Regions from separate parts of the Streptomyces sp. NBC_00885 genome, predicted to be linked through region 1. Evidence: riboswitches for the same ligand, from Rfam matches in the RefSeq annotation. Region 1 holds a riboswitch; each other region holds the start of a gene.
What was found. A riboswitch is a leader RNA that binds a small molecule or an ion and turns the genes downstream of it on or off. The one in region 1 is predicted to bind cyclic di-AMP.
Positions count from the first base shown of each region.

Region 1 (4,032 bases):
GACCGGAGTGGAAGAACTGCTGCGCTACGACGGGCCCGTGGAGCTCGCGACCTGGCGGTTCGCCACCGAGCCGCTGACCATCGGCGGGCAGCGGATCGCGGCGGGCGATCCCGTACTCGTCGTACTCGCGGCAGCCAACCGGGACCCGGAGCGCTTCGACGAGCCGGACACCCTCGATCTCACCCGGCGTGACAACCAGCATCTCGGGTACGGGCACGGCATCCACTACTGCCTCGGCGCTCCGCTCGCCCGGCTGGAGGGGCAGACCGCGCTCGCGACGCTGCTCAGGAGATTGCCGGACTTGCGGCTTGCGGGCGATCCAGCCGATTTGCGGTGGCGTGGGGGCCTGATTATGCGTGGATTGCGCACTCTGCCCGTTGAGTTCGCGCCTCGACAGATCTGACAGACTGTCAATTCTGTGACTTTCACGTGATCTCCGCTGCATCGACTTGTGATGTGCGTTCGAATGCGACTACTTTCACTGCCGTCTCAGCAGTCACGCGAAAGGCAAACGCATGCTCTCCGGCCATGGTCGCCACCGTCGTCCCCGCCAGGCTCCGGCCATCGTTGTCGCGGCAGGGGTGACGGGATCGGCCATTGCGATTCCCCTTCTCGGAGCCGGTTCGGCCTCCGCCGCCGACGCCTCCACCTGGGACCGCGTCGCCGAGTGCGAGAGCGGCGGCATGTGGAGCGCCGATCTCGGCAACGGGTACTACGGCGGACTCCAGATGTCCCAGGAGACATGGCAGGCCTTCGGCGGCGCGGACTACGCGCCCACCGCCGACCTCGCCAGCCGCTCGCAGCAGATCGCGGTCGCCGAGAAGGTCCTCGACGCGCAGGGTCCGGCCGCATGGGCCGGCTGTGCGGCGATCGCCGGGCTGCAGAACGACGGCGCCGCGGCCGGCGTCGACCCGGGCACCGCACCCTCGCCCTCGCAGAGCACGGCTCCGGCGCCGACCGCGTCCGCGAAGCCGACCCTCAAGCCCGCCGAGCCGTCCGACGAGCCGTCCACCGCGCCGCCCGCGGACGCGACCGGGTCGGCGACCGCCGCCCCCGATGCGGCGGCGGGCGACGGCAAGCACCGCGGCGAGGCCGCCCCCGAGGAGACCGAGCCGGACAATGCGGACAGCGACCGCGAAACCGGGCGCCACGCTTCCCGGGGTGACGGGTCGGCGCGCACCGAAGCGGACAAGTCGGACAAGGTCGACAGTGCGGACGCCGCGCCGGGCGAGTACACCGTCCTGCCGGGCGACAGCCTCTCGGCGATCGTCGACAAGGAGAAGCTCTCCGGTGGCTGGACCGCGCTCTACGAGAAGAATCGCGAGACCGTCGGCGACAATCCCGACCTCATCCTTCCTGGCCAGAGCCTCGATCTGGGCCTGAATCAGGAGTAGTTCGCGGCCGTATGTCCGGTTCTGTGCAAGTGAGACAAGGGTCTCTTTGTCCCAACTGACGCATCTGCCCCGGCGGAATCACCCATTCCGCCCGTCACCTGCGGAAACGTATATGTCCTACCCGGTGAAATGGGCGATTTCTCCCCGATGTTCGTCTTTGAACATCGGGGAGTCGTGTGTCTACGGTCTGAACCGCTCGCCACCGCGGGCACCACTGACCGTCACGCCGAATCCTGCCGTCGGTCGGGGGGAGTAGTCGTCGCGCAGAGCGCCGAAGGCAGGAGCGGGGGACCCAAGGTAAGCGCCGGGCCCGGCCGTTGAGAGATCGACGGCGGAGACCGGCTTGGGGTGAAGTCGCATGCAGGAGCGTGCGACCGGGCAACTCACTTGGCCCGAACCCGACAGCTCACCTCGTAGGCGTCGGTGAGGAGAAGCTCCATGCTGCGTTCCGGCAAAGCCAAGCACCGTCGCCCGTCCAAGCTCACCCGCATCGCCACGCTCGCCGGTGTCACCGGCGCCGCTGTCGCCGTCCCGCTGATGGGTGCCACCTCGGCCTCCGCCGCGACCGCGTCCGAGTGGGACGCCGTCGCCCAGTGCGAGTCCGGCGGCAACTGGTCCATCAACACGGGCAACGGCTTCTACGGCGGCCTGCAGTTCACCAACTCCACCTGGGCCGCCTACGGTGGCACCGCCTACGCCTCCCGCGCCGACCTGGCCTCCAAGGACCAGCAGATAGCCGTGGCCGAGAAGGTCCTCGCGGGTCAGGGCAAGGGCGCCTGGCCGAGCTGTGGCGTGAACCTGTCCAACACGCCGTACACCGGCGGCTCCGCCGCCACGCCGAAGGCGAAGCCGGCTGCCAAGCCGGCCGTGAAGCGCGCAGAGGCACCCACCACCCGCTCCGAGCGCCCCGCCGCCCCGAAGAAGGCAGTGAAGAAGGGCGACGGCGAGTACAAGGTCAAGGCCGGCGACACCCTCGGCAAGATCGCGAAGGCCGAGAAGGTCAAGGGTGGCTGGAAGAAGCTGTTCGAGCTGAACAAGGACATCATCAGCGACGCCGACGTCATCTTCCCGGGCCAGCAGCTCCACCTGAGCTGACCCGAGGAGCCCTGGGACTCCGGTGGACCCGGCGGACCACCGGACCCCGCGGGCCCTCATCCCCCAGAGCCACCCCGGCCCCGCGCGCTTCCCCCGAGCGTGCCGGGCCGGGGTTCTGTCTGTTACCCCCAGGTAGTTCACGCGCTGTTTGTCCTGCGTCGAGCCTCTTCATGCCCTTTTTCGTCCCAGCGGGCGGGCATCTGCCGACCGATGCTCCCGCGCCGGTTAGGCTCTTGCCGCAAGGCCAAAGAGACCCTGCACTTTTAGCGTCACATCCCAGAAGGAGATGCTCGTGCCGTCCATCGACGTCGTCGTAGCCCGGGAAATCCTGGACTCCCGAGGCAATCCCACGGTCGAGGTCGAGGTTGGCCTCGACGACGGCAGCACGGGCCGTGCTGCTGTTCCGTCCGGCGCCTCCACCGGTGCGTTCGAGGCTCTCGAGCTCCGCGACGGTGACCAGAACCGCTACCAGGGCAAGGGCGTCGAGAAGGCCGTCCTCGCCGTCATCGAGCAGATCGGCCCGGAGCTCGTCGGCTACGACGCCACCGAGCAGCGCCTGATCGACCAGGCGATGTTCGACCTGGACGCCACCCCGGACAAGTCCTCGCTCGGCGCCAACGCCATCCTCGGTGTCTCGCTCGCCGTGGCGCACGCCGCCTCCGAGGCCTCCGACCTGCCGCTCTTCCGCTACCTGGGCGGCCCGAACGCGCACCTGCTGCCCGTTCCGATGATGAACATCCTGAACGGCGGCTCGCACGCCGACTCCAATGTGGACATCCAGGAGTTCATGATCGCCCCGATCGGCGCGGAGTCCTTCTCCGAGGCCCTGCGCTGGGGCGCCGAGGTCTACCACACGCTGAAGAAGGTCCTGAAGACCAAGGGTCTGTCCACCGGTCTCGGCGACGAGGGCGGCTTCGCGCCGAACCTCGAGTCGAACCGCGCCGCGCTGGACCTGATCCTCGAGGCCATCAAGGAAGCCGGTTACGCCCCCGGCAAGGACATCGCGCTCGCGCTCGACGTCGCCGCGTCCGAGTTCTACAAGGACGGCACGTACGAGTTCGAGGGCAAGTCCCGCTCGGCCGCCGAGATGACCGAGTACTACGAGGACCTCGTCGCCTCCTACCCGCTGGTCTCCATCGAGGACCCGCTGTTCGAGGACGACTGGGCCGGCTGGAAGGTCCTCACCGACAAGCTGGGCACCAAGGTCCAGATCGTCGGCGACGACCTCTTCGTCACCAACCCGGAGCGCCTGGCCCGCGGTATCGAGGACGGCGCGGCCAACGCCCTGCTCGTCAAGGTCAACCAGATCGGTTCGCTGACCGAGACCCTGGACGCCGTGGAGCTCGCCCAGCGCAGCGGCTTCAAGTGCATGATGTCCCACCGCTCCGGCGAGACCGAGGACGTCACCATCGCCGACCTGGCCGTCGCGACCAACTGCGGCCAGATCAAGACCGGCGCCCCGGCCCGTTCCGAGCGCGTGGCCAAGTACAACCAGCTGCTGCGCATCGAGGAGATCCTCGACGACGCCGCGGTGTACGCGGGC
Region 1 covers NZ_CP108796.1:5,104,494-5,108,525, forward strand. The annotation lists gene OHA61_RS23275 (cytochrome P450) at 1-403, shown strand, start outside; gene OHA61_RS23280 (transglycosylase family protein) at 516-1,394, shown strand; cyclic di-AMP (ydaO/yuaA leader) riboswitch at 1,654-1,829, shown strand; gene OHA61_RS23285 (transglycosylase family protein) at 1,833-2,489, shown strand; gene eno (phosphopyruvate hydratase) at 2,776-4,032, shown strand, end outside.

Region 2 (4,032 bases), 820 kb from region 1:
CACCCGGGCCGCGGCGATCGAACGCGCCTACGGGCGCAGTGTTTTCGGCTCCTTCTACATGGCATGGAGCGTGGGTGGCGTGGTCGCGGCCCTGCTCACTGCCGGGGCTGCCCGACTGGAGTGGTCCGTAGCCGCGGGGCTGAACGCGCAGGCAGGCATCGTGCTGCTTCTCGCCCTCTGCATGCGTTCCCAGGCCCTGCCCTCCTCCGCCCCAGAGCCGTCGGACACCCTCACTCAGCCGCCGCCGGGGCGCCGCCTGTGGATCCGGCTCATCCCGTTCGGCCTGGTCCTCCTCGTGGTCTACGTCGTCGAATCCACCGTCTCGGCCTGGTCGGCGGTCTACCTGCGCCAGACGCTCGCCGCGTCCCTCACCGTGGCGCCGCTGGGATACGCGGCCTACCAGGCCGGCACCGTCTTCGGCCGCGCGGCCACCGACCGACTCGTACACAAGTGCGGAGCGGTCTCCGTCGTCCGTGCCGCAGCCCTGGTGGTCGCGTGCGCCCTGGCGGGCATGGCCGCGGCGCCGAGCTGGCCGTTCGCCGTTCTCGCGGCCGGGGCAGTGGGCCTGGGGGCATCCGTCCTGGCTCCACTGTCCCTGGCCTCCGCCGCGCGACTGCGCCCCGCCGCCTCGGAGGTGGTCCTGGCGCGCCTGAACCTCTTCAACTACGTCGGCGTGGTCATCGGTGGCGCTGTGAGCGGGCTCCTCGGCTCCACCGGCCAGTTCCGCCTCGCCTACGCGGCACCGGCCGCCCTGGCACTTCTTCTCCTGGCCGCCGCCCGCCACTTCACCCAGCCGCCGCGCGGGACGCAGCCGACGGCGGCCCGCCGGGCATGCAGTGGTCGCGGGTCGGCACCGTCATAGCGGCCTGGATGGCTGACACGCAAACGTGTGCACGCATCCCCCCTTACCGGTGGTACTGGGCGCACCTATCACGAACTCCCCTGTAGGAAAAGCCAGTTGATATGAGTCCGCTTGTGGAGACCTTGTGCTCGAACGCAAGGTCCCCCTAACGTGCTCGGCGTTCGGAGAAGTCGAACACCGCGCGGCCGGACCGCCGAATCCTGCCCCCGGCGCGCGGCAGCACATCACCACACCGCAGGCAGGAGCGGGGGACCCACTTGCGCCGTACGGGAACAACGCGTACCCGGGCGGCTTGGGGTGAAGCCGTGAGAACCGCGGCCGGGCAACTCTCCAGCCCGAACCCGACAGCTCACCTCGCAGGCGTTCGGAGCAGGAGCCACCTTGATCACCATGAGACCGTTCGCATTGAACTACGCCCGTCCCGCCGTGAGCCCGCCGGCCGTGGTCCCGTACGCCTATGACCCCTTGCGTCAGTTGAACGTCCTGCCCGATGGGCGCCCGGCCATCAGCGACCGCGAAATGCTGCTGGCGTGCGGCACCACCACGTCCACCGCCGGTTCCCAAACGCACTTCGACGACTGACGGCCGCCCCATGACCGTGCTCGTACTGACCTGCGCCGAGGACGTGACCGCGGACATGGTGGTGTCCGCCCTGGATGATGCGGGAGTCCCGGTCGTACGTCTGGACCCTGCCGACCTCCCGGGCCAGGTTGCCGTGTCGGCCGAATACGTACAGGGCGACTTCGACGGATACCTGTCGGCCGGTGGCCGTGTGGTGAGCATGAGCGGACTGCGCTCGATATGGGTACGCAGGCCCGGCCGTCCTGCGGCGCACGCCGCCCATCAGTCCGCATGGCTCACCGCCGAGGCCGAACAGGCCCTGTACGGAACGCTGAACTGCACGGGCGTGCGCTGGATGAACCACCCGGCTGCCGCCGCGCAGGCCCGCTGGAAACCATGGCAGCTGCGCGTCGCCCACCACAGCGGCTTCGCCGTACCCCCCACGCTGATCACCGGCTTTCCGCGGGTTGCACGCGAGTTCGCCGCCCAGTACCCGGACCTCGTCGTGAAGCCCGTTTCGGGTGCGCACCCCGGCGACCCGGCGCTGGCACTGCCCACCACGCCCGTCGGGCCGGACGCCGACTTCGACGCGGTGACCGGGGGCCCCACGCTCCTGCAGCAGCGCGTGCCCAAGCGTGCGGACATCCGGCTGACCTGTGTGGGGGACGAGATGTTCGCCGCGCGGAGGGTGTCCGACCCGGACGAGGTGGACTGGCGTTTCACCGACAACGGCGGTGCCTGGGCTCCGGCCGAGGTACCCACCCGTATCGCGAAGGCGGTCTGCGCCTACATGTCCCTCGCCCAGCTCGGCTACGGCGCCTTCGATTTCGCTGAGGACGCTGACGGCACTTGGTGGTTCCTGGAGTGCAATCAGGGCGGGCAGTTCGGCTTCGTCCAACTGGAGACCGGCCAGCCCATCGCCGAAGCCGTCGCAGCCTGGCTGGCTCTGAGTCCTGCGGTGTGAGCCGACCGGGGCGTCAGCTCACGGTGAGGGTGCCTTTCATATTGGGGTGGATGGTGCAGATGTAGGGATAGCTGCCGGATGCGGACGGAGCGACGAACGTGGCTGTTTCGCCGGGATCAATGCTGCCGGTGTTGAATGCCTGGTCCCCGGTGGCGGTCAGGGTGTGCGTGACCGAGTCGTCGTTCTCGACGATGACCTTCGTTCCGGGGCGTACCTGAAGTGTCGCCGGGATGAAGGTGAAGTTCTTGATCGAGATGTGCGCTGCGCCGACGTTGGAGGTGCTTGGGGCGGATGAGGCGCTGGTGGTGGCGGGGGCGGTGGTCTCGTTGCCGTTGCCGTCGCCATTGCTCGAGCAGCCGGCCAGGGCAAGCAGGACACAGGCTCCGCCCACTCTGAGGGCGGTGTGGACCCGGTCCGGATAGGTGAGTGACATGCCGGGCGGACCTTTCCGACGGGGGATGCCGTGGTCTGGGCGCGGCCGGTGATCGGCCGCCGTATTCAGGTTCACGGTCTTCGGTGGCGCTCGCCAGAGCGGTACCGCCAGTCGCGGCGCCGTTCACCTGAATACCGACTTGAGCCGAGCTTCATGCCGGGCATACGGGGGAGCGCCGAAATGGCTCACGCCTGTGCGAGCGGCGCGGTCAGCCCGGTCCCCTCGGCTGGGCGAGGCGGCCGGCCGGCAAGGTGTCGGTGGGTATCGGGAGCCTGCCCGGCGCGGTGCCGCGCAGGTCGCGCACGTATTGCTCGCGCGGTACGAGACGGGCGCCCAGGCCGCGGACGTGCGGGCTGTCCCGCTGCGCGTCGAGCAGCACACCGCCCGCCTGTGCGAAGCGCGCCGCGAGGTCGGACACCGCGACCTTCGAGGCACCGGGACGCTGGAAGAACATCGAGTCCATGCTGAAGACCACTCCGACCTGCAGGCCGAAGACGCCGCCGACCACGTCGCCGTCCTCCCACACCTCGACGCTGTGAGCATGACCCAGCTCCTGCAGCCGGATCAGGCTTGCGATCAGCTCTTCGGTGAGCCAGAGGGGGTCGCGGTCGGCGCCGCATTCGCGGACGACCTGCTCGAACCTCTGGTCCAGGCTGGTCGACCACCGCAGCTGGTTGCGCAGCCGCCGGGCGAGGCTCCGGCTGAGGTGCGCGGCCGAGACGGGCAGCACTGGCCTCGGGTCGGGCGACCACCAGGAGACGGCGTAGGGATCGGCCGATTCCTCCCCCACGAGCGGGATGTGGCCCTCTTCAACCTGCTCGGCGAAGACCACCTCATTGAGGACGCGGGTGTACTCGTCGGACGCCGGGAACGGATAGACCCCGGCGCGGTATGCCGCCAGGAGGCTTGCGGGGCTGAGGTCGGCGGAGAAGGCCACCGGACCGTCGGGCGCCGCCTTGCGCACGTCCAGCGCCTCCCAGTCGGGGCATCGGTTCACCACCGCGACGCTCCGTGCCCTTGGCCGTTCCCGGGCCGGACGTACTCGGCCTGGGAAAGGTAGTCGATGTAGCGGTCCATCATCTCCGCGTCCACCGGCGGAATGTCGATCCCGGCTTCCGTCAGCGCCCGTTCCGCGTTGTCGCGGGTGAACTCCGCGAAAACGCCCTGGAAGTACATCTCGCTCACGGTCATGTCGGCGCGGCTGCAACGGTC
Region 2 covers NZ_CP108796.1:5,922,661-5,926,692, forward strand. The annotation lists gene OHA61_RS26955 (MFS transporter) at 1-862, shown strand, start outside; cyclic di-AMP (ydaO/yuaA leader) riboswitch at 1,083-1,240, shown strand; gene tgmA (putative ATP-grasp-modified RiPP) at 1,253-1,444, shown strand; gene tgmB (ATP-grasp ribosomal peptide maturase) at 1,455-2,387, shown strand; gene OHA61_RS26970 (cupredoxin domain-containing protein) at 2,401-2,820, opposite strand; gene OHA61_RS26975 (leucyl/phenylalanyl-tRNA--protein transferase) at 3,029-3,817, opposite strand; gene OHA61_RS26980 (amino acid adenylation domain-containing protein) at 3,814-4,032, opposite strand, start outside.
Region 2: another riboswitch for cyclic di-AMP. It lies ahead of tgmA (putative ATP-grasp-modified RiPP); the one in region 1 lies ahead of OHA61_RS23285 (transglycosylase family protein).

Region 3 (4,032 bases), 1.8 Mb from region 1:
AGGATCGTCTGCGTGGAGCGGTAGTTCTGCTCCAGCAGGATCGTCGTCGCGTCCGGGTAGTCCTCCTCGAACTGGAGGATGTTGCGGATGGTCGCGCCACGGAAGGCGTAGATCGACTGGTCGGCGTCGCCGACGACACAGAGCTCGGCCGGCGCCAGATCCTCGTATCCCGTCCCCACCAGCTCGCGTACGAGTGTGTACTGAGCGTGGTTGGTGTCCTGGTACTCGTCCACCAGGACATGGCGGAAGCGGCGCCGGTAGTGCTCGGCGACATCCGGGAACGCCTGGAGCAGATGCACCGTCGTCATGATGATGTCGTCGAAGTCCAGGGCGTTGGCCTCGCGTAGCCTGCCCTGGTACATGCGGTACGCCTCGGCGAGCGTCTTCTCGAAACCGTCGGCGGCCTGGTCGGCGAAGGTCTCCTCGTCGATCAGCTCGTTCTTCAGGTTCGAGATCTTGGCGCTGAAGGCCTTCGGCGGGAACTTCTTGGGGTCGAGATCGAGGTCCCGGCAGACCAGCGCCATCAGCCTTTTCGAGTCCGCCGCGTCGTAGATCGAGAACGACGAGGTGAAGCCGAGCCTCTTGGACTCCCGGCGCAGGATGCGGACGCACGCGCTGTGGAAGGTGGACACCCACATGGCGTTGGCGCGCGGCCCGACGAGCTGCTCGACGCGCTCCTTCATCTCGCCGGCGGCCTTGTTGGTGAAGGTGATCGCCAGTATCTGGCCGGGGTGGACGCTGCGGGTCCCCAGCAGATACGCGATCCGGTGGGTCAGCACCCGCGTCTTGCCCGATCCGGCCCCGGCGACGATGAGCAGCGGTGAGCCGGTGTGCACGACGGCGGCGCGCTGCTGTTCGTTCAGCCCTTCGAGGAGGGCGGCGGGGTCCACGACGGTGCGCGGGGCGCCGTCGCGGTGGTACGGATCCCGGGCCGGGGGCACGTCGAAGGCGCCCTGGAAGAGATCGTCGGGCATCTCCTCCGGGGCCGGGTCCTCGGGCGGCGGCGGAGGGTGCTCCGAGCTGGGCTGGAGGTCCGCCAGGAAGCTGTCGTCAAAGAGGCTGCTCATCGCTCCACGAGTCTAGGCCGCCGCACTGACAGCTTGCCGCCGCATCAGGCCACCACCCTCCGTAACCTTCGCGACCCTGCGTGATCGGGGCATGTCGCCGGGTCATCCTCCGGAACGCACGGGTCCGTCAATCAGCAAGGTCACGAAAATGTATCGGGCATATCGAACATCAACCTTCACAGCGGCCACGCGAGTTGGCTACCGTGCTCGACCAGGCGGCCCGTATCCCCCTGGCGATCCGCGTCACATCGGGCAGCCTGCGCCGAATTCGGGCTTTCCGCAAGGAAGTTCGGAACCGGGGACCCACCATGCACAACCGGGGTGAATCGGACCGCACCCATTCGGTCCGTAGGGCGATCTTCCGTTCCGCCCGAACCCGACAGCTAACCCGGTAGGCGGTCCACGGAAGAAGGAGATGCCGGCCTTGGCGTCGCATCGCAAGGAACGCAGCCGTACCACGACCTCACCCGCCGTCGGGCTCACGACGGCAGCCATCGCCGGCGTCACGCTGCTGTCGACGCAGAGCGCGGGCGCCGCGCCGACCGAGCCGAAGCCCTCCATCGAAGAGGTGCAGAAGAAGGTCGACGACCTGTACCGGCAGGCCGGCACCGCGACCGAGAAGTACAACAAGGCCAAGGAATCCACCGACGCGAAGCGGGCCGAGGTCGACGAGCTGCTCGACGACGCCGCGACACGTACCGAGAAGCTGAACGAGTCGCGCAGAGTCCTGGGCAACTACGCGGCCACGCAGTACCGCACGGGTGCCGTCACTCCGACCGCCGCGCTGCTCTTCGCGGACAGCCCGCAGGCGTACTTCGACCAGACGCAGCTGATGGACCGGATGACCGACCGTCAGCGCACGGTGATCGACGACTACGAGACCCAGCGGGCCGCGGACGCCAAGCAGCGCGCCGCGGCGACCGAGAAGCTCGAGTCGCTCACGCTCTCGCAGAAGGCCCTGCGCACCAGCAAGCAGGAGGTCCAGGCGAAGCTCGCCGAGGCGCGGGCACTGCTGTCGAAGCTGACGGCCGAGGAGAAGGCGCGGCTCGCCGCGCTCGAGCGCCAGAAGCAGGACGAGGCCCGCCTCAAGGCCGAGGCACAGGCCAAGGCGGAGGCGGAGGCCCGCGCCAAGGAGGCGGCGGCGGAGGCGGCGCGGCAGCAGCAGGAGGCCGCGCAGAGCCAGGACACCAGCACCGGGACGGGCACGGACACCGGCACCAGTACTGGCACCGGCACAAGCACCGGAACAACCGACAGCACCTACGCGGCCAAGGCCGACAAGGTCCTCGCCTTCGCCCGCGCCCAGATCGGCAAGCCGTACGTCTGGGGAGCGAGCGGCCCGAGTTCGTACGACTGCTCGGGGCTGACCCAGGCCGCCTGGAAGGCGGCCGGCGTGGACCTGCCGCGCACCACCTGGGACCAGGTGAACGTGGGCACGCGGGTCGCGACGAAGGATCTGCTCCCGGGTGACCTGGTCTTCTTCTACGACGACATCAGCCACGTCGGCATCTACATCGGCGACGGCATGATGATCCACGCACCGAAGCCCGGTACGAACGTCCGCGAGGAGTCGATCTACTACATGCCCATCTACGGCAGCGTGCGCCCCGCGTAGCACTGCAGCAGCCGAACGCCCGGGCCTCCGAAGCGCGCCCGGGCGTTCTCATGCCCGGCGCACCCGGCGCACCGGGTATCCCAGGCATCCGGGCAACCGGGCATCCCGCGCATCAGGTCCAGAGCGTCGCGATGAAGATGTTCGCGATCGTCAGCCCGCCCACCACGCCGAACAGCGCCTTGTCGACCTTCTCCTCGTCCCGCTTGACGTAGACGAGGCCCAGGATGACCACCAGCAGGGCCATCTTGATCCCGATCTTCAGGCTGTTCACCGGCTGGTCGTCCGCCTGGTTCAGGCCCACCAGCACCACGCCGGTGACCAGCATCGTCAGCGCGCCGTGGAGCATCGCCGGGCTGAAGCGGGCCGTCCCCGCGCCCATCGCCTTCATCTGGGTGAGGAAGCCGCCGAGCAGCGCGGCTATGCCGATGATGTGCAGGGCGACGAAAACATTGATGAGTACGTCCATGAGGCGGAGCCTAACGATCCCCATACCACCGCCCTTTGGGCAGGTGTGCCTCATTCGCCGCATCGGTCACAGCGGTAGCGGGGTCGGGCCGGTGCCATCAGGTCCGCTCTCAGAAACCGGTCCAGGGTGTCCACCTTCGGACAAAACCGGTCCTTGTGCCCCCACCCCGTGAACCCCAGGCTTAGCGTCCTTCCTCAGGTGACCGACTCCCCACCGCCGCCGAGCTCCCGGGCGGCCGTCGGCCACCACCGCCGAGAGATCCGGCGGCGGACCGCTCCCCCTGTGCGGACCGCCGCCGGACTCGGGCTCGGACCGCAGGGAAGACGGAAGGACGTGGACGCCCTCGTGGCAGCGCACCGGAAACCGAAGCAGCATCCGCTCACCGGGCCCGCGGCCCGTACCGCCGCCACCCTTGCGCTCGCAGGCGCCGCAACGACCACCGCATTCAACGGCACCGCACTTGCCGAGCCCGCTCTCACCCCCGCACAGGTCAAGGCCAAGGTCGACAAGCTCTACATGGAGGCCGAGGCCGCCACCGAGAAGTACAACGGGGCCAAGGAGCAGACCGCGAGCGCCCGCAGGTCGCTCGACGAGCTGCGCGACGAGGCCACTCGCAGGACCGAGCTGCTCAACACCTCGCGCAACGCGCTCGGTTCGATGGCCACCGCCCAGTACCGTGCGGGCGGCATCGACCCTGCGCTGCAGCTCGCGCTGTCCTCCGACCCGGACGAGTATCTGGAGCGGGCCGCGCTCGCCGAGCGGGTCGGCGCCCGTCAGGCCGACGCCATCGCCGGCGTGCACCAACAGCTCGTGGACATCGCCCGGTTGAGGGCCGAGGCCGGCCAACGGACGGACGCGCTCACGGCCCGGCAGACCGAACTGGC
Region 3 covers NZ_CP108796.1:3,272,502-3,276,533, forward strand. The annotation lists gene pcrA (DNA helicase PcrA) at 1-1,067, opposite strand, end outside; cyclic di-AMP (ydaO/yuaA leader) riboswitch at 1,318-1,480, shown strand; gene OHA61_RS14485 (NlpC/P60 family protein) at 1,483-2,682, shown strand; gene OHA61_RS14490 (hypothetical protein) at 2,795-3,148, opposite strand; gene OHA61_RS14495 (NlpC/P60 family protein) at 3,494-4,032, shown strand, end outside.
Region 3: another riboswitch for cyclic di-AMP. It lies ahead of OHA61_RS14485 (NlpC/P60 family protein); the one in region 1 lies ahead of OHA61_RS23285 (transglycosylase family protein).